DNA from 3 places in the Nocardia sp. NPDC056952 genome. Region 2 is predicted to be linked to each of the others. Evidence: riboswitches for the same ligand, from Rfam matches in the RefSeq annotation. Region 2 holds a riboswitch; each other region holds the start of a gene.
What was found. A riboswitch is a leader RNA that binds a small molecule or an ion and turns the genes downstream of it on or off. The one in region 2 is predicted to bind S-adenosylmethionine.

Region 1 (5,747 bases), on a different contig from region 2:
TCTGATCGGCGGTGGCGCGGGCGCCCACGGCCAGCACGAGCGCGGCGCTGACCCGCTCGGGCAGGCCGATGATCCACTCGAGTACCCGCATGCCACCCATCGAGCCGCCGACGACAGCGCCGAGCCGCTCGATCCCGAGCACCTCGAACAACTGCGCTTCGGCCTTTACCTGGTCACGGATGGTCAGCTCGGGAAACCGTGCGCCCCAAGGCTTTCCGTCGGAGGCGAGCGAGGACGGGCCGGTGCTGCCCTTGCAGCCGCCCAGCACGTTGGTCGCGATCACGCACCACTCGTCGGTGTCGATCGGCGCGCCGGGCCCGACCATGCCCTCCCACCAGCCGGGCGCCCCGTCGGGCCCACCGACGACATGGGAGTCGCCGGTGAGCGCGTGTTCGACGAGCACCACATTGTCCAGCGTGGGCGAGAGCTCGCCCCAGCGTTGCACCGCCAGCCGCACATCGGGGACGACGGCGCCGTTCTCCAGCGCCACATCCCCGATGGCGACCACGCCGACGCGCCCGTCCGGCGGTGGCAGCAGGGCCACCCCGGTTCCGGGTCGGGCGATCGGCGATTCGGTGCTCACAGTCACGTCGTCGCCGCCGCGAACCCGGCCCGCAGATCGGCCAGAATGTCGTCGATTCCCTCGATGCCCACCGCGAGCCTGACCAGGCCGGGAGTGACGCCGGCCGCCAGCTGCTCGTCGGGCGTCAACTGCGAGTGCGTGGTCGACGCCGGGTGAATCACGAGTGAACGCACATCACCGATGTTAGCTACATGGCTGTGCAGGCTGAGCGCGTCCACGAACTTCTTGCCCGCATCGACACCGCCGGCCAGCTCGAAGGCCACGATCGCGCCCGCGCCCTTGGGCGCCAGCTCCTTGGCTCGCGCGTGCCAGGGCGAGGACTCGAGGCCCGCGTAGAACACCGCGTCGACGCCCGGCTGCTCGGCGACGAACTTCGCGACCGCCTCGGCATTGCTGACATGCCGTTCGACCCGCAGGCTCAGCGTCTCGATGCCCTGGGCGATGAGGAACGCGTTGAACGGCGAGACCGCGGCACCCAGATCGCGCAGCAACTGCACGCGAGCCTTCAGCGCGAACGCGGGCGCGCCCAGATCGGCGAACACCGCACCGTGGTAGCTGGGGTCGGGCTCGGTGAAGCCGGGGAAGCGCGCGTTGCCGTCGGCGTCGCGCACGGTCCAGTCGAAGGTGCCGCCGTCGACGATCACGCCCGCCACGGCCGCACCGTGACCACCCAGGTACTTCGTCGCCGAATGCACGACGATGTCGGCGCCGTGGGCCAGCGGCTGGATCAGGTAGGGGGTCGCGACGGTGTTGTCCACGATCAGTGGAAGGCCGTTCGCGTGCGCGACACCGGCGATACCGGGAATGTCGAACACCGCGCTGCTCGGGTTGGCGATGGTCTCGCCGTAGAACGCCTTGGTGTTCGGCTGGATCGCGGCTTCCCACTGCGCGAGGTCATCGGGATCCTCGACGAACGAGACCGTGATGCCCAGCTTGGGCAGCGAGTAGTGGAAGAGGTTGTAGGTGCCGCCGTAGAGGTGCGGGCTGGACACGATGTGGTCGCCCGCGCTCGCCAGGTTCAGGATCGCGTAGGTCTCCGCGGCCTGGCCCGAGGCCAGCAGCAGCGCCGCGACGCCACCTTCGAGCGCGGCCACGCGCTGCTCCACCGCGTCCTGGGTGGGGTTCATGATCCGGGTGTAGATGTTGCCCGGCTCGGCGAGACCGAACAGCGCGGCGGCGTGATCGGTGTCGCGGAAGGTGTAGGAGGTGGTCTGGTAGATCGGCAGGGCCCGCGCGTTGGTGCTCGCGTCGGGGGCCTGGCCCGCGTGGACCTGCTTGGTCTCGAAGGACCAGTTCTCGGGCAGAGAAGAGTCAGTCATGTCGTGCTCCAAATGGGTGTCAGCCGGGGGATCTCGTCAACTGGGTCGGATCGACTGGCAACAACACATGGGGGCCTCCTGCAGTGCGCGCTTGCTCTCGACTTTCGAGAGCCCGGTCATCACCCGGAGCACCCCACCGCAGCTGGAGGGTTGCCGACCAGCGAGCCGGGGCTTGGCGCTGGTACTCATGACCTTGCCGTCATGTTAACCGGAGATCTCCCGCGGGCGGAAACTTCCCCCGCATTTCCCGCCGAAGATCACTCGTTGGACGGTGTGCCGAAGCCTGGCGTGTCGTCCACCGGTGCGCCGCAGACCTGCCGTAAGCCGTGGTAGGCGCGCAGCACGGCGTCCCGAGTGACCCGGACAGCTACCGCCGGTGACCCGCTCAGCAAGGCTTGTTCGGTGTCGGCGACGGAGAGGTGGCACAGCATCTGCCAGATCCCGGCCACCAGCTTCACCGTGAAGTCGTCCGGTGACGTGCCCATCCGTTGCGCGAGCTCGGTGCACACCGCGACGTTCTTCTTCTCCGCGTATTCCAGCGCGCGGGCGTTGACCGACTGGCTGGTGCGCATGATGCGCTGCATCTGCAGGAATTGGCGGATGAACCGGATGCCGTCCGCGTCCGCCTCGGCCTGGACCACCGTCAGGTAGGCGCCACACAGTGCCTGGAGTTCGTTGCCGGTGTTCGGCTGGGAGCGCAGCGCGACGGCGACGGAGACCCCGAAGTCGTCGATCGGGGCCAGCACGATGTCTTCCTTGAGCGCGAAGTACCGGTTGACGGTGCGCGGGGACACATCGGCACCCGCGGCGATCTGCTCGACCGTCGTCGCGTCGAACCCTTGGCTGTCGCACAGGTCGAGTCCGACCGCCACGATCGCGGCCTTGGTCTGGAGCTTCTTGCGCTCGCGCAGGCCCAGCGGCGCGCCGGCAGCCGGTTCGGTCGTCCGGTCGGCGCTGATCGGAGTGGTCGAGTCCAGCATTCCCTCAGCCTACCGTGTCGGCGGCTCTATCTGTCCAAGTAGGCCAATTGGCGCATTCAGACATTTTTCTCTTGACGCCAATTGTCTTGCAGTGCCAGGATTGACCCACGCCAATCGAGCGACGAGGAGTCCTGGTGACCGGCACCGAGATAATGACGAAACATGTTGATCAACAACAGAATTCGATGCGGTGGTGGGCGTTGGTCGTGCTCTCCGCCGCCCAGTTGATGGTGGTGCTCGACGCCACCGTGATCACGATCGCCCTGCCCTATGCCCAGCGCGACCTGGGGATCAGCGACGGCGACAAGCAGTGGGCGCTCACCGCGTACACGCTCATCTTCGGCGGCCTACTGCTGCTCGGCGGACGGATGGCCGACTACCTGGGCCGCCGCCGGATCTTCCTGGTCGGCCTGGTCGGCTTCGCTGCCGCCTCGGCGCTGGCCGGGCTCGCGCAGACCGGCCCGCAGTTGTTCATCGGCCGAGGTCTACAGGGTGCGTTCGCCGCGCTGCTCGCCCCCGCGGCTTTGTCGCTGCTGTCGGTGATCTTCACCGATGTGCAGGAGCGGGCCCGCGCGTTCGCGGTCTTCGCCGGCATCACCGCCGGTGGCATCGCGTTCGGGCTGATCGTCGGCGGCGCGCTCACCGAGTTCGCGTCGTGGCGATGGACGCTGCTGATGAACACGCCGATCGCGCTCATCGCGGTAGCCGGTGCGGTGGCGGTGATCGCGCGCGATATCCCGGTGCCGAGAACCGGCGGCTACGACCTGCCCGGCGCCGTCACCGTGACATTCGGCTTGGTGTCGATCGTCTACGGATTCAGTCGCGCCGCCGAACACGGTTGGCTGGCGGGCAGCACGCTCGGCCTGCTCGGGGCGGGCTTCGCGTTGCTCATCGCGTTCGTCTTCATCGAGGCGCGCTCGGCGAATCCGCTGTTGCCACTGCGCATTCCGGGTGAGATCAATCGGGGCGGCGCCCTGCTGGCCGCGCTGCTGATCCCGATCGCGATGTTCGCGATGTTCTTGTTCCTGAGCTTCTACTACCAGAACACCCTGGGCTATTCGCCGCTGAAGGCCGGCATCGCGTTCCTGCCGTTCCCCGTGGGCATCGGGATCGCGGCGGGCATCACCAGTTCGTTGATGCCCAAGTTCGGGCCGCGTCCGCTCATGGTGGTCGGCGCGCTGCTCGGTGTCGTCGGACTGCTGTGGCTGGCGCAACTGAGTTACGGCGACGGGTACGCACTGAGCGTGCTGCCCGCGCAGCTGCTGATGGCGCTCGGGATGGGCCCGCTGTTCGTCGGGATGCAGGCCGTCGCGCTGCATCAGGTCGACGCTGAGGACTCCGGCGTCGCCAGCGCCCTGCTCAATGCCGCCCAGCAGGTCGGCGGCGCCGTCGGCACCGCCCTGCTGACCACGCTGTCGGTGCAGGCCGCCGAGAACTACGTCACCGACAACCCGACCGTCGACCACCTGATCGAACGCGCCTCGATCTACAGCTACGACGTCGCGTTCTATATCGGCGCCGGCTTCTTCCTCGCCGCCGCCGTGGTGATCGCGGTGATGATCCGCGACAAGCCGGAGAACCTGATCGAAGGCGACGAACACGCGGCCGCGGTACCGATCGCGGTCTGACCTGGTGAACCGGGCCCGCGCCACCGTTCTCGGTGCGCGGGCCCCGCCGTGTTACTACTCAGTAGCCGGTCAAGGCCCGATCGGGTGCCGACGTGCGGCCGGAGCGGAGTAGCTTCGAGGAGTCCCGCACAGCGGGCCCTCCCATCGCGGTGAGGTGGGGGACAGCAGTACGCTCGTCTTGTTTGCACCACACGTCCCGCAGACAACGCGGGGCATATACGTTGTCTGTTGGAACTGCTGGGGTCCGCTCACAAGCGTGTTCGCCTAGCCGTGCAATAAGGGCACCCACCGAGGAGGACACGAAGATCCATGTCCAAGATCAAGGTTGAAGGCACCGTTGTAGAACTCGACGGCGACGAGATGACCCGGATCATCTGGCAGTTCATCAAGGACAAGCTGATCCATCCCTATCTCGACGTGAATCTCGAGTACTACGACCTCGGCATCGAGTACCGCGACAAGACAGACGACCAGGTCACCGTCGACGCGGCCAATGCCATCAAGAAGTACGGCGTCGGAGTGAAATGCGCCACCATCACCCCCGACGAAGCGCGGGTGAAAGAGTTCGGCCTCAAGAAGATGTGGCGCTCGCCCAACGGCACCATCCGTAACATCCTGGGTGGCACCATCTTCCGCGCGCCGATCATCATCTCCAACGTGCCCCGCCTGGTGCCCGGCTGGACCAAGCCGATCATCATCGGCCGTCACGCCTTCGGCGACCAGTACCGCGCCACCGACTTCAAGGTCTACGAGGCTGGCACCGTCACGCTGACCTTCACCCCGGAAGACGGCAGCGAGCCGATCATCCACGAGGTCGTGAAGATGCCCGAGGACGGCGGCGTCGTCATGGGTATGTACAACTTCAAGAAGTCCATCGAGGACTTCGCGCGGGCCTCGTTCAACTACGGCCTGCAGCAGAACTACCCGGTGTACCTCTCCACGAAGAACACCATCCTCAAGGCTTACGACGGCATGTTCAAAGACACCTTCCAGGAAGTCTTCGACGCCGAGTTCAAGGCCGAGTTCGACGCGGCGGGCCTCACCTACGAGCACCGCCTGATCGACGACATGGTCGCCTCCTCCATGAAATGGGAGGGCGGCTACGTCTGGGCCTGCAAGAACTACGACGGCGACGTGCAGTCCGACACCGTGGCCCAGGGCTTCGGCTCGCTCGGCCTGATGACCTCGGTGCTGCTCACCCCGGACGGCAAGACCTGTGAGGCCGAGGCCGCGCACG
Region 2 (5,747 bases):
TAGCGGATCGGCTGTGCGTTGACGGTGGGATGGCCGGATTCCCTGGCGGTGTGGTGGATGTCGAAGACCGGGTTGCGCAGGCTGTTGACGCGCTTGCTCCGCTCGGCGTGCAGGACGGTGTCCCACTTGTGCGAGTCACGGCGCAGCACGGCCTCGGGGTCGAGTTCGGTCGCGCGGAAGAACGGGGCCGAATCCGGGTGGATTCTGGTCGGTTCGGCGAACCGCTCGTCATGCGGACGGAACGTGACGTCGAGGCCGCTGCGGGTGTAGCTGCCTGGGTCGGCGGGGTCGACCGGGGTAGCGAAGACCAGAGTCGCTCGAATGCGGACCATGCCGGCGGGAAGCGCCGCGGGCAGCGGAATCCGGGCGCGCAGGTATTTCGCGGGGGTGAGTTCACCCTGGTAGAGCACTCTGGCTTCGCCGTCGCCGCACAGAACCATGTCGGCCAGGGTGGCGGCGATACGGCCGTGTCCTGAGTCGGAATCCGGTGAACTGGTGCGTCTTTCGGCAGTGTGCACGAGCAGGGCCTTCAGGTCGAGCGCACCGAGTTTCGGGCCGAACAGGGTGCGGGCGCCCAGCGCGGCGCGCAGGGCCATCGGGGCGGCGAAGCTGGTGCCGGAGTCGGGAACTGCGGTGCCGTCCGGTCCGACGACGTGGAACGGTTCGTGATCGCTGCCGCCGAAGGCGAGCAGGTCGGGCTTCACGGTGCCGGGGGAGCGGCCCGGCCCGATCGCGGAGTACGGCGCACGGTTCCATTGCGCTCCCACCCGATCCGATGAACCGACCGCGAGCGCGTTGACGCTGTCGGCCGGAACCTGGACGCGCGCGTTGCCACTCGGTCTGTCGGCCTCGCCGTTGTTGCCGACCGCGATGGTGGCCAGCGTGGTGCCGTCGCTGAGGTAGTCGTCCCAGAACGCGGTCCAGGCGTGCACTTCGTCGTCCTCGATGGGGAGTTCGGGGCCGATGCTGACATTGACGAACTCGTATTTGCGTTGGCGCAGCACGGTATCGATGCGCTCGATGGCCGAGTACAGCTCGCACTGGTCGTCGTCGGTGTCCTCGTCGAGCACCTGGTAGTGGTCGATGTAGCCGTAGGGGACCGGGACCGGCTGGACGGGGTCGACGCTGCCGAACAGCAGCGCCGAGGTGACGCGGTGGCCGTGGTCGAGATAGGTGCGCTGCGGCGCGGCGCTGTCGGCGAAGGTGTGGGCGTCGACCCAGCGGGTCAGTGGGGTGCGTGCGGGGATGCCACCGTCGAAGACCGCGATGGTGAGTTCCCGGTCGGTCGGCTCGGTCGTCGGCAAGGCCGGGCGGAACGTCGAAAGCGCTGTCCTGGTGGTGGTGTCGCGCCCGAGCTGGGTGCGCATGCGCGGCATGCGGCGGATCACCCTGGTGAACGAGTAGCCGGCGAGTGCGGCGATGGCGGCGTGGGTTCCGGTGACGGGGACGAAGGCCAGACCACCGTTGTCGAGTCGGCGGTCGATGGCCACGTCGAGATCGAGATCGCGGGAGAAGTCGAGCAGACCCTGCAGGGCGATGTCGCGACCGGAGTGCAGCACCAATTCGGCGACGGTCTCCGAATTACGCGGTTCCGCTGCGAGTCTGAGCCTGTCGGCGGCGTTGTTGAGCCGGAATTCCGCCAGGCTGACGATACCGATCTCGGCGCCGCCCAGCGGTGCGTCGGCAGTGATCCGCTCGGTGAGCAACTGCAGATTGACGCGGGTCGTTGCCAGGAACAGCAGGGTGCTCGCCCGCGGTTTGCCGTGCTCCGGCGCGATCGCCACCGGCCTGCTGCCCAGCGGATCCAACTGCATCGATGTGAGAAGTCTTGTGGGATAACCACTTATGGACAGGTACTGCGGATGCAGGGTGACAGCCGTGACCGTCTCGTCCTCCGGGCAGGCCGTTTTCGGCAACGCGTCCGCACTCGAGGTGGCCGCGCTCAGCATCGGCGCGAGTCGGGCTCGCGCCTGCGCCACCGTGTACGGGGGCGGCGGCGAGCCGCCCGATCTGCTGGGGGAGATGGGCGCGGTGAGTCGTTCACCGAAGCCGATCAGAAATCGCGGTCCCGCCACCGGTGAATCCCCCCAGCTGCCACGTTATTCCCGTCGATGCGTGAAACCACGAATGGTGTCGCGCGACACCCCCGTCAGCGCGCTGATCTGGCGCTGAGACAAGCCTGACACGCCCGTCAGCGTCTGTGCCAGCCGTAACCGATCCGTTTTGGGAAGTTCAGCTGCCAGTCGCGCGGAATGCTCGGCCATCAGCCCGGGCAGAAGCTGGTCCTCGAGCACGCAACGCCTGCGCAATCGCAGCATCGCGCGCTCGATATCGTTGAACGACAAGCCCTTCGACGCCAGCGCCACCGCGTCCACGGCGCCGTCGGGCAGTGGCTGCCCGGCGAACCGGCGAATCGCCTCGCAGCGTTGCTCGGCCTCGGGCAGCGCGAACTCCACGCTCACATCGAAGCGCCGCCACGCGGCCGGATCCAGCAGATCGGCGTGGTTGGTCGCGCCGATGACCAGGCCCCCGCCGGTCGGCCAGTCGTCGATCTGCTGGAGCAGTACCGTCACCAGCCGCTTCAACTCGCCCACGTCGCGATCGTCGTCGCGACGCTTGGCGATGGCGTCGAGCTCGTCGAGCAGCAGAACGCACGGCCGCTGCTTGGCGTAGTCGATGGCATGGCGCAGGTTGGTGCCGGTCTTGCCGAGCAGGCTGCTCATGATGGTCGCCAAGTCCAGGACCACCAGCGGCAGCGACAGTTGGTGGGCCAGCCAGGCCGCGGCCATCGTCTTGCCGACGCCGGGCGGACCGACGAACAGCAAGCTGCGGGCCGGGGTCAGATCGGCGGCGGCCAGCCGGTCGGCCTGCTTGCGTTCGTCGACGATCTGGGTGAGCACGTCATAGGTTTCGGCGGCCAGGATCGGCACTTCGGCGGTGGAGCCGGGCGGGATCACCCGCAGCAGCGGCAGCCGGCTGTCGCCGTCGACCGGAATCGGCGTATCCACCTCCGCGCGTAGGGGATTGGCGCGCGTGGGGTTCTGGCGCAGCAGCGCGATCAGCGCATCGGCCAGTTCGGGACTGGCGTGCCGGTGGCGGCGCGCGGCCCGGCGCACGAACATTGCGACATCCTGCTCGCGCCCGGCGAGCGCCAACCTGGCCAGGTGGACGAATTCGTCGGGTAGATCGGCGCTCACGTCCGCCGAAGTGGAGCTCAAGGCGTGTGACATGGTCTTCTTCCGATCAACTACGTGGACTATTTTCGCTTCACTCGATCGTACGGCGTCCATCACGGGCAAAGTTCACCCCTTGTGTACCGGTTTGACATCGGACCCCACCCGCAGCGCCACATTGATCTGCCGAGCCCTCAGCGCAGCGATTCCCTTCGTCGGATGCTAGTTCCGCCACGTCCCCTCATGGGCGATTCCCTTCGTTTCGGGCGTGCCTCGAAGCGTGCGGCGCGGCGCCTATGCCGCCGAGCGTCCAGACCAGTGCCATGGTGAACGGGTGGCCGCGCAGGTGGGCCCACTTGGGTTTCGCCGCGAGCCAGGCGTCGTCGACCAGGGCCTCGGCCGCTTCGGTGAGGACCCAGCCCGCGTCGGTGCCCGCGGTGATGTGCTCGCTCAGCAGGTGCAGGTGGGTGCTGATCGCGATCGGATCGCCCCCAGCGGGGGTGTAGTGCGTCGGCATTCCGGTGACCATCATGAACTGTGGGTGGTAGCTGATCTGGGCGAACGTGGCTCCTGGGACAGCCAGCCGCGCGGCCTCGGTGTAGAACGGGAGCAGGTCCGGCAGGTGTTCGTCGATCAGTGAGGAGATCACGAGATCGTAAGTGCTGCTTGGTAATTCGGTGGCACACACGTCGGCCTTGGTGAGTGTGCGGTGTACACCGCGGGCGCGGGCACGGGCCAGCATGCCCGCGCTCAGATCGACGCCGTCGATCTCGGCGCTACTGCGGCTGCGCAACCACGCGCCGGTTCGCCCCGTTCCGCAACCCAGGTCGACCGCCTGTCGCACTCCCGCCCAATCCGGGCGGCGAAGCCGATCCAGCAGCGCCGCGTCCATCTCGTCCATCACGGTGCGCTCGTAGGTATCGGCCCAGCCGTCGTAACCGGTGGCGACATCGACGGTGGGGTAGTTGCGCCGGTCGAAATCGGCGAAGGCAGGCATCCCCGGAGTATCACAAGGGAAAGCGCACGTGGACAACCGATTTCCCGCTGCGGCCGCGACGGCCCGGCCGCCGCGCCGAACCGGGAGATCTCGGGGGTGGTCCGGGTCGACTCGGAGCGCACCGACGATCGGTGGTTGACAGGTCCGGTGGTCGTCTGTCACTCTCGTTGCAGGTCACGAGTACCAGCGTTCAGCCCCGGCTTGCTGGTCGGCAACCCTCCTCCGCGGTGGGGTGCTCCGGGTGACGACCAGGCTGACGTCCGAATTGGGCGCGGCAAGCGCGGGCCACCTCTTCAGGAGCGGGTCCCTGAGCCGACGGGATTTCGTCATGACTGCTGTAATCGACCCCACCTGTGCCATCGCCGCCGTTTCCGGTGCCGACCTGCAGGTTCCGCTCGTTCAGGGCGGCACCAGCTCCTACGCCAACTTCGACTACGCGGCGAGTGCGCCGGCGTTGAAGCAGGTCACCGACCGGATTTCGCAGTTGCTGCCGTTCTACGCCAGCGTGCACCGGGGCGCGGGATACGCCTCGCGGATCTCCACCGAGTGCTACGAGGCTTCGCGTGGGTCCGTTGCCCGGTTCCTCGACGCCGACGACGACCAGGTCGTGGTGTTCACGCGTAACACCACCGATTCGCTGAACCTGCTGGCCGGGTGCGTGCCGGGGGAGACCGTGGTACTCGATATCGAGCACCACGCCAACTTCCTGCCGTGGGCGAAGCACGGTCGTCGCGTCGTGCGGGCCGCCGCCACGGTCGAGGAGACGATTCAGCGTGTCGTCGCCGAGCTGTGCAGCAAGCCTGCCGCGCTGCTGGCGGTGACCGGTGCGTCCAACGTCACCGGTGAGGTGCTGCCGCTGGAACGGCTCGCGACCATCGCCCATCTGTGTGGTGCGCGCATCCTCGTCGACGCCGCTCAGCTGGCTCCGCATCGCCGGATCTCCCTGCGCGAGACCGGGATCGACTACCTCGCCTTCTCCGGGCACAAGCTGTACGCGCCGTTCGGTTCGGGTGTGCTCGTCGGCCGGCGGGACTGGCTGGACGAGGGTGAGCCCTACCTGGCCGGTGGTGGTGCGGTGCGCAATGTCGGTGTGACAGAGGTCGAATGGGCGTGCGCGCCGCAGCGGCACGAAGCCGGCTCGCCGAACGTCCTGGGCGCGGCCGCTATTGCCGCCGCCTGCGATGCGCTCGCCGCCATCGACCCCACCGAACTCGTCGCGCACGAGCGCTTTCTGGCCGACCGGCTGCGTGACGGCCTGTCCGCGATCCCCGGCGTCGACCTGGTCGGTATCTGGTCCGACAGCCCCGACTGTGTGGGCATCGTCGCCTTCACGATCGCCGATGTCGCCCCTGGCAAAGTCGCCGCGTACCTCTCCGCCGAGCACGCCATCGGCGTCCGCGACGGCCGCTTCTGCGCGCACCCCCTCCTCGCGAGCCTCGGCCTCGACGCCGCCCTCCGCGCCAGCATCGGCCTCGGCACCACCGCCGCCGACGTAGACCGCTTGATCAGCGCGGTAGCCACCCTGGTCAGCCACGGGCCCACCTGGAACTACGCCGCCACCGACGGCCACTGGAACC
Region 3 (5,747 bases), on a different contig from region 2:
GTCGGAAAGAAGAAGCACGACCGCCCACCATTGTCAGTAGTACCGAAAACAGCAGCCAACACAGTCCCCCGCCCCGTATCCACAGGCACAGCCCGCACACCCCCCACAGGAATAGCGGCGAAGAGAAAGTCCCGAATAGCCGTCTCAGCAAGAGGCCGCAATTCACCAGGAACCTCAGCAGGCACCATCGCCCGCACAATGTCGGCAATCGACCCCATCGAGGCCATCCCCCCACGCCCGGTACTCACATTGAGCCACGCCACCTGCATCCCGGACGTCTTCGTAGCCGCGGTATCGGCCGCAAGCCCATAGGGCAGGAACGTGAACAGAGTCTGCCCGGATTTCACCGCGGACAGATCGAGCCCGGGTATCGGCAGTGTGTTGGCCGGCCACGGCCCCGGCACCGCCCCCGCAACAGCCGGAACAAGCCCCGCTCCGTCACCGGTACAGTTCGCCGCCACCGTCGGGTAGAGGAACGGCTGGATACCCAGCGCCTTCAGCGTCTCGACAACACTCTGATAGGCACCGAGAAGATCCCCCGCCCCCGCGGCGGGCGTGACACCGGGTGCGTCCCGAGTGACAGCGGGCGCCACCGGCACGGCCGGTTCGGCAACAGCCGACGGCACAGCCGACAGCAACGCAGCGGCGCAAACCGTCAGGGCGGTCAGTGCGGTGGAACGACGCGGCATGATCACGACGTACTCCTCATCGACGCAGAGAACCCCGACGCTACCGCCTGCGATGCGGGATTCCGGACAGGTGAAGTAACCGCCCGTTCGGCGCGTCGCAATTTCCCAGCGAACCCACCGATCGCCGCTCACCCCCGGTCCGCGGGTCCCCCACCACGCCGAACCGGGGCAATTGTGCCCGTGCTCGCGCCCGGTTCCAACCTCTGTGCTCACGCTGATTTCTACCGTTGTGGGTACCGCACATGTGCCACATGCTGATTCAGCTCGGGTCACAAAACCGGGGCGCAACCATCCAGAGCGACCGAGAGACCTGGCTCGATGACGTCGCAGCAACCCGCCCGTTTCGGGGTGTGGGTGCTTCTGCCGGGTTCGATGGAGGAGATTTTCGTGCTGTCTACCTGTCCGGCCTGAGCGCCGCCAGATCGCGAACCCGTTGCTGGCCGGGTGGAGGTCACTGTGCCTCGTTCCACTGTTTTCCGAAGGATTCCCATGACCGCGTCTGCCGTTTCCGGCGCCGAGACCGCGCCCGCACCGCCCGGCGACGCTCTCCCCGCCGATCCGGAATCCGGCGGCAAGGCGCCCGCCGGCGACCTGCCCCGGATCGCCGGGTCGTGGCACCCGTGGCGCTGGGTCGTCGCGGTGATCGCTCTGCTGCTGGTGGCCCAGTTCGCGCACGGCCTGATCACCAATCCGGGGTGGGACTGGGGCACTTTCGCCCAGTACTTCACCGCGAAGTCGGTGCTGGCCGCGCTCCGGGTGACCATCGAGCTCACCCTGTGGGGCACTGCCCTCGGTTTCGTGTTCGGCACCCTGCTGGCGATCGGGCGGGTGTCGAACAATCCCGTGCTGCGGGTGATCGCCTGGACCTATATCTGGGCTTTCCGTTCGATCCCGCTGATCGTGCAGCTGCTGTTCTGGTTCAACATCGCCTACCTGTATCCCCGCCTGTCCGTGGGCATTCCGTTCGGCCCCGGCTTCTACGAGTTCGATGTCAATGGTGTGATCAGCGGTTTCACCGCGGCGGTGATCGGGCTGGCCCTGCATCAGGCGGCATATTCGGCCGAACTGATCCGGGCGGGTCTGCTCGCCGTCGACGACGGTCAGCTCGAAGCGGCGGCGGCGCTGGGGATTCCGCGCTGGCGCCAGTTCCGCACGATCGTGTTGCCGCAGGCGATGCGCTCGATTCTGCCGAACGCGGCCAATGAGGTGATCAGCCTGTTCAAGGGCACCTCGATCGTGTCGGTGATGGCGATCGCCGAGCTGTTCTACCAGGTGCAGGTGATCTTCGGCCGCAACGGCCGGGTGGTTCCGCTGCTGATGGTGGCGACCGTCTGGTACATCGCGCTCACCACGGCGCTGTCGATCCTGCAGTACTACATCGAACGGCACTACGCCAAGGGCGCGCAGCGTGCGCTGCCGCCGACACCGTGGCAGCGGGTCCGCGCCAAGGTCACCGAGATCGCCGCCGGTGCGGCCGCACCCCGAGGAGCAACCCGATGACCGCAGCGGTGCTGGCGCGCGGAATCCGCAAGTCCTACAGCGGCATCGAGGTACTGCGTGGCGTGGATCTGGCGGTACGCGCCGGTGAGGTGGTCGCCGTGATCGGGCCCTCCGGCTCCGGCAAGTCCACGCTGCTGCGGGTGCTCAACCATCTGGAAGCGCAGGACGCGGGCACCGTGCACATCGACGGTGAGCTGATCGGTTACCGGCAACGCGGCAACATCTTGCGTTCGCTGCCCGACCACGCGGTGCGCGCCCAGCGCAGCCGCATCGGCTTCGTGTTCCAGCAATTCAATCTGTTCCCGCATCTCACGGTGCTCGACAATGTGGCGCTCGCCCCGGTCTCTGCGCAGCGGCGCCCACGCGGCGAGGTGGTCGCCGAGGCGAAACAGCTTCTGGAACGGGTAGGACTGGCCGATTTCGTCGACGCCTATCCCCGGCGGCTGTCCGGTGGTCAGCAGCAGCGCGTGGCCATCGCGCGGGCCCTGGCCTTGAAACCACGGCTGATCCTGTTCGACGAACCCACCTCCGCACTCGACCCGGAGCTGGTCGGCGAGGTCCTCGCGGTGATCCGCGATCTCGCGCACAGCGGCACCGCGCTGGTGATCGTCACCCACGAGATCGGTTTCGCCCGCGAGGTCGCCGACACGGTCGTGTTCCTCGACGAGGGCGTGATCGTCGAACAGGGCGAGGCCGCCAGCGTTCTCGACCACCCCGAACACCCGCGCACGCAGGCGTTCCTGTCCCGCGTCCGCTGAACATCCCTTCCCACGAACAGGTTTCGACACTGATGAAGCTCTCCACCCTGATCGGCATCGTCGCGGCGGCCACGCTGTTGACGGCAGGCTGCACCGCCGAGCCCGAGGCCGCCGACACCGTGCAGGCCGGTGCGATCACCTACGACCTGTCCCCCGCCCAGGAGGGCAGGGTGCGGGCCGCCAAGGTCGACGCGATCGCCGCCGAGGTGCCCCAGGCCATCCGTAACCGCGGCACGCTGGTGGTGACCGGTCCCGCCGGTTCCGTGCCGCCGCTGCGGTTCTATGCCACCGACGACCGGACCGTGATCGGCTCCGAGGTCGACTTCGCCACCCTGGTGGCCGACATCCTGGGCCTGAAGCTCGATATCCAGGTGGCGGACTGGTCGCAGAACTTCGTGCGGGTGGATTCCGGTGAGGTGGACGCGTTCATCTCGAATGTGACCGTCACCGAGGAGCGCAAGGAGAAGTACGACTTCGCTACCTACCGCACCGACACCGTCGCTCTCGAGGTCCCGAAGGACAGTCCGCTCACCTACACCGACCGCAAGAGCCTGGCGGGCAAACGGATCGGTATCGGCGCGGGCACCAATCAGGAACAGCTGCTGGTGAGCTGGAACGAGCAGAACGTCGCCGAGGGTCTGCCCCCGGTCGACATCGCCTACTACCAGCAGAGCACCGACTACTACCTGGCGCTGGCTTCCAAGCGCATCGACGGCTACATCGGCCCGAACCCCGCGGCCGTGTACCACTCCGCCACCAGCGACGGCAAGATCATCGCCACCTTCTCCGGCGCGGGTGAGCAGCTGCAGGGCGAGATCGCGGCGCTCACCAAGAAGGACAACGGCCTGATCGGCCCGATCCACAAGGCGCTGCAGCACGCGATCGCCGACGGCAGCTACCAGAAGATCCTCGACCGATGGGGCCTGAATTCGGAGAAGGTCACCGAGTCGCGGATCAACCCGCCCGGTCTGCCGAAGAAGCCCGCCGCATGAGGTCGTTCGACGAGCTGGGAGACCGCGCATGAAGTTCCTGCTGATGACGCTGATCACCCGGGTACCCGATCCGGTCACCGGTGTGGTCCCGACGACACGTGATCGCCTGCACGAGGTGGTCGAACAGGCCAGGCGCGCCGAGGAATTCGGCTACGACGGGTTCGCTGTCGGTGAGCGGCACGAGGATCCGTTCCTGTCGGCCGCTCCCCCGGTGGTGCTGAGCCATATCGCGGCCCTCACCTCGCGGATCAGCCTGTTCACCGCGGTCACCACGTTGAGTCTGCTCGATCCGGTGCGTGCGTTCGAGGACTATTCCACCCTGGACAACCTGTCCGAGGGCCGGCTCGAGCTGATCATCGGCAAGGGCAACGGCGCGGCGCAGGCGCAGCTCTACCACGTCACCACCGAGGATCAGTGGGAGCGCAATCGGGAAGGGTACGAACTGTTCCGGGCGCTGTGGGACAGCGAGGAAGTGACGTGGTCGGGACAGTTCCGGCCTTCGCTCGCCGCGGCCAAGGCCTTGCCCCGACCGCTGCAGCCGAGGGTGCGGATCTGGCACGGGAGTGCGACGAGCAAGGAGTCGGTGGAACTGGCCGCGCGCCACGGTGATCCGGTGTTCTCGGCGAATGTCACCAATCCGATCGAGCCGTACGCCGCGCTGATCCGCCACTATCGCGAGCGGTGGGCGCACTACGGTCACGACCCAGCCGATGCGCTGGTCGGCGCGGGCACCGCGGGCCTGCATGTCGCGCGGACCTCGCAGGAGGCCGTCGAGGTGTTCCGCCCGCTGTTCGAGGCGCGGACCTCGCTGCAGCGCAAGGTCGGTAATCCGGTCGTGTTCGAGACCGTCGAAGACTTCGTCACCCGCTCGTCGGCGCTGGTCGGCAGCCCGGAGCAGGTGATCGACAAGGTCGGCCGCTATCACGAACAGTTCGGGCACGAGGTGATCCACCTGTCCGCCGAACGTGACGGCCGCACCGAATCCGAGTACCTGGGCAGTCTCGAACTGTTCCAGGCCGAGGTGGCGCCCGAGCTGCGCCGCCGCATTCCGAGTCGTCCTCTGGCCGCTGGCCGCCAATTATCTGGAGTTATCTCGTGATCCGTCCTCGTCATCGCATCGCCGCCGCCGTCGGCGCCCTGGCCGCCGTCACCACGGTGGTCGCCTGTGGCAGCGACACCGGCGGCTCGGGTGGTCAGGCCGGACCGCCGCAGCCCGGTGGCACGTTGCGCTACGGTCTCTCCCAGGCCCCGACCTGCTCGGATCCGGCTCAGTCGGCCAGTAATCAGACCATCTACGTCGCCCGCCAGATCGTCGACTCGCTCACCGATCAGGACCCGAAGACCGGCGCGATCACACCCTGGTTGGCCAAGACCTGGGAGGTCAGCCCGGACGCGAAGGTGTTCACCTTCAAGCTCGCCGACGGCGTGACATTCAGCGACGGCACCGCGCTCACCGCGGACTCGGTGCGCGATACCTTCGACGCGACGATCAAGCTCGGCGGGGCGAAGGCAGCACTCGGGGTCAGCTATCTCACCAACTATGTCGGCACCACCGCGGTCGACAAGCTCACCGCCCGTGTCGAATTCAGCCAGCCGAACGCCCAGTTCCTGCAGGCCACCTCGACCCCGCAGCTGGGCATCCTCGCCCAGTCCACCAACGCCAAGCCCGCCGAGGCTCGGTGCGCGGGCGACAACATCGGCAGCGGACCGTTCACCTACACCAGCTGGAAGCAGGACTCCTCGGCCACGCTGGCCAAGCGTGCCGGATACAACTGGGGCTCGGCCGTTTTCGGGCACAAGGGCGAGGC

Region 1: another riboswitch for S-adenosylmethionine. It lies ahead of ACFTS5_RS25265 (bifunctional o-acetylhomoserine/o-acetylserine sulfhydrylase); the one in region 2 lies ahead of ACFTS5_RS32770 (aminotransferase class V-fold PLP-dependent enzyme).
Region 3: another riboswitch for S-adenosylmethionine. It lies ahead of ACFTS5_RS28025 (amino acid ABC transporter permease); the one in region 2 lies ahead of ACFTS5_RS32770 (aminotransferase class V-fold PLP-dependent enzyme).

The regions. Positions count from the first base shown of each region.
Region 1 is NZ_JBHURA010000008.1:46,527-52,273, forward strand. It holds gene ACFTS5_RS25260 (homoserine O-acetyltransferase) at 1-589, opposite strand, end outside; gene ACFTS5_RS25265 (bifunctional o-acetylhomoserine/o-acetylserine sulfhydrylase) at 586-1,902, opposite strand; SAM riboswitch class IV at 1,985-2,095, opposite strand; gene ACFTS5_RS25270 (TetR family transcriptional regulator) at 2,160-2,882, opposite strand; gene ACFTS5_RS25275 (MFS transporter) at 3,017-4,510, shown strand; gene ACFTS5_RS25280 (NADP-dependent isocitrate dehydrogenase) at 4,820-5,747, shown strand, end outside.
Region 2 is NZ_JBHURA010000016.1:67,746-73,492, forward strand. It holds gene ACFTS5_RS32755 (S8 family peptidase) at 1-2,075, opposite strand, end outside; gene ACFTS5_RS32760 (AAA family ATPase) at 2,100-3,230, opposite strand; gene ACFTS5_RS32765 (class I SAM-dependent DNA methyltransferase) at 3,415-4,170, opposite strand; SAM riboswitch class IV at 4,343-4,457, shown strand; gene ACFTS5_RS32770 (aminotransferase class V-fold PLP-dependent enzyme) at 4,499-5,747, shown strand, end outside.
Region 3 is NZ_JBHURA010000010.1:142,652-148,398, reverse strand. It holds gene ACFTS5_RS28030 (hypothetical protein) at 1-821, opposite strand, end outside; SAM riboswitch class I at 975-1,068, shown strand; gene ACFTS5_RS28025 (amino acid ABC transporter permease) at 1,179-2,189, shown strand; gene ACFTS5_RS28020 (amino acid ABC transporter ATP-binding protein) at 2,186-2,947, shown strand; gene ACFTS5_RS28015 (ABC transporter substrate-binding protein) at 2,980-3,939, shown strand; gene ACFTS5_RS28010 (LLM class flavin-dependent oxidoreductase) at 3,968-5,038, shown strand; gene ACFTS5_RS28005 (ABC transporter substrate-binding protein) at 5,035-5,747, shown strand, end outside.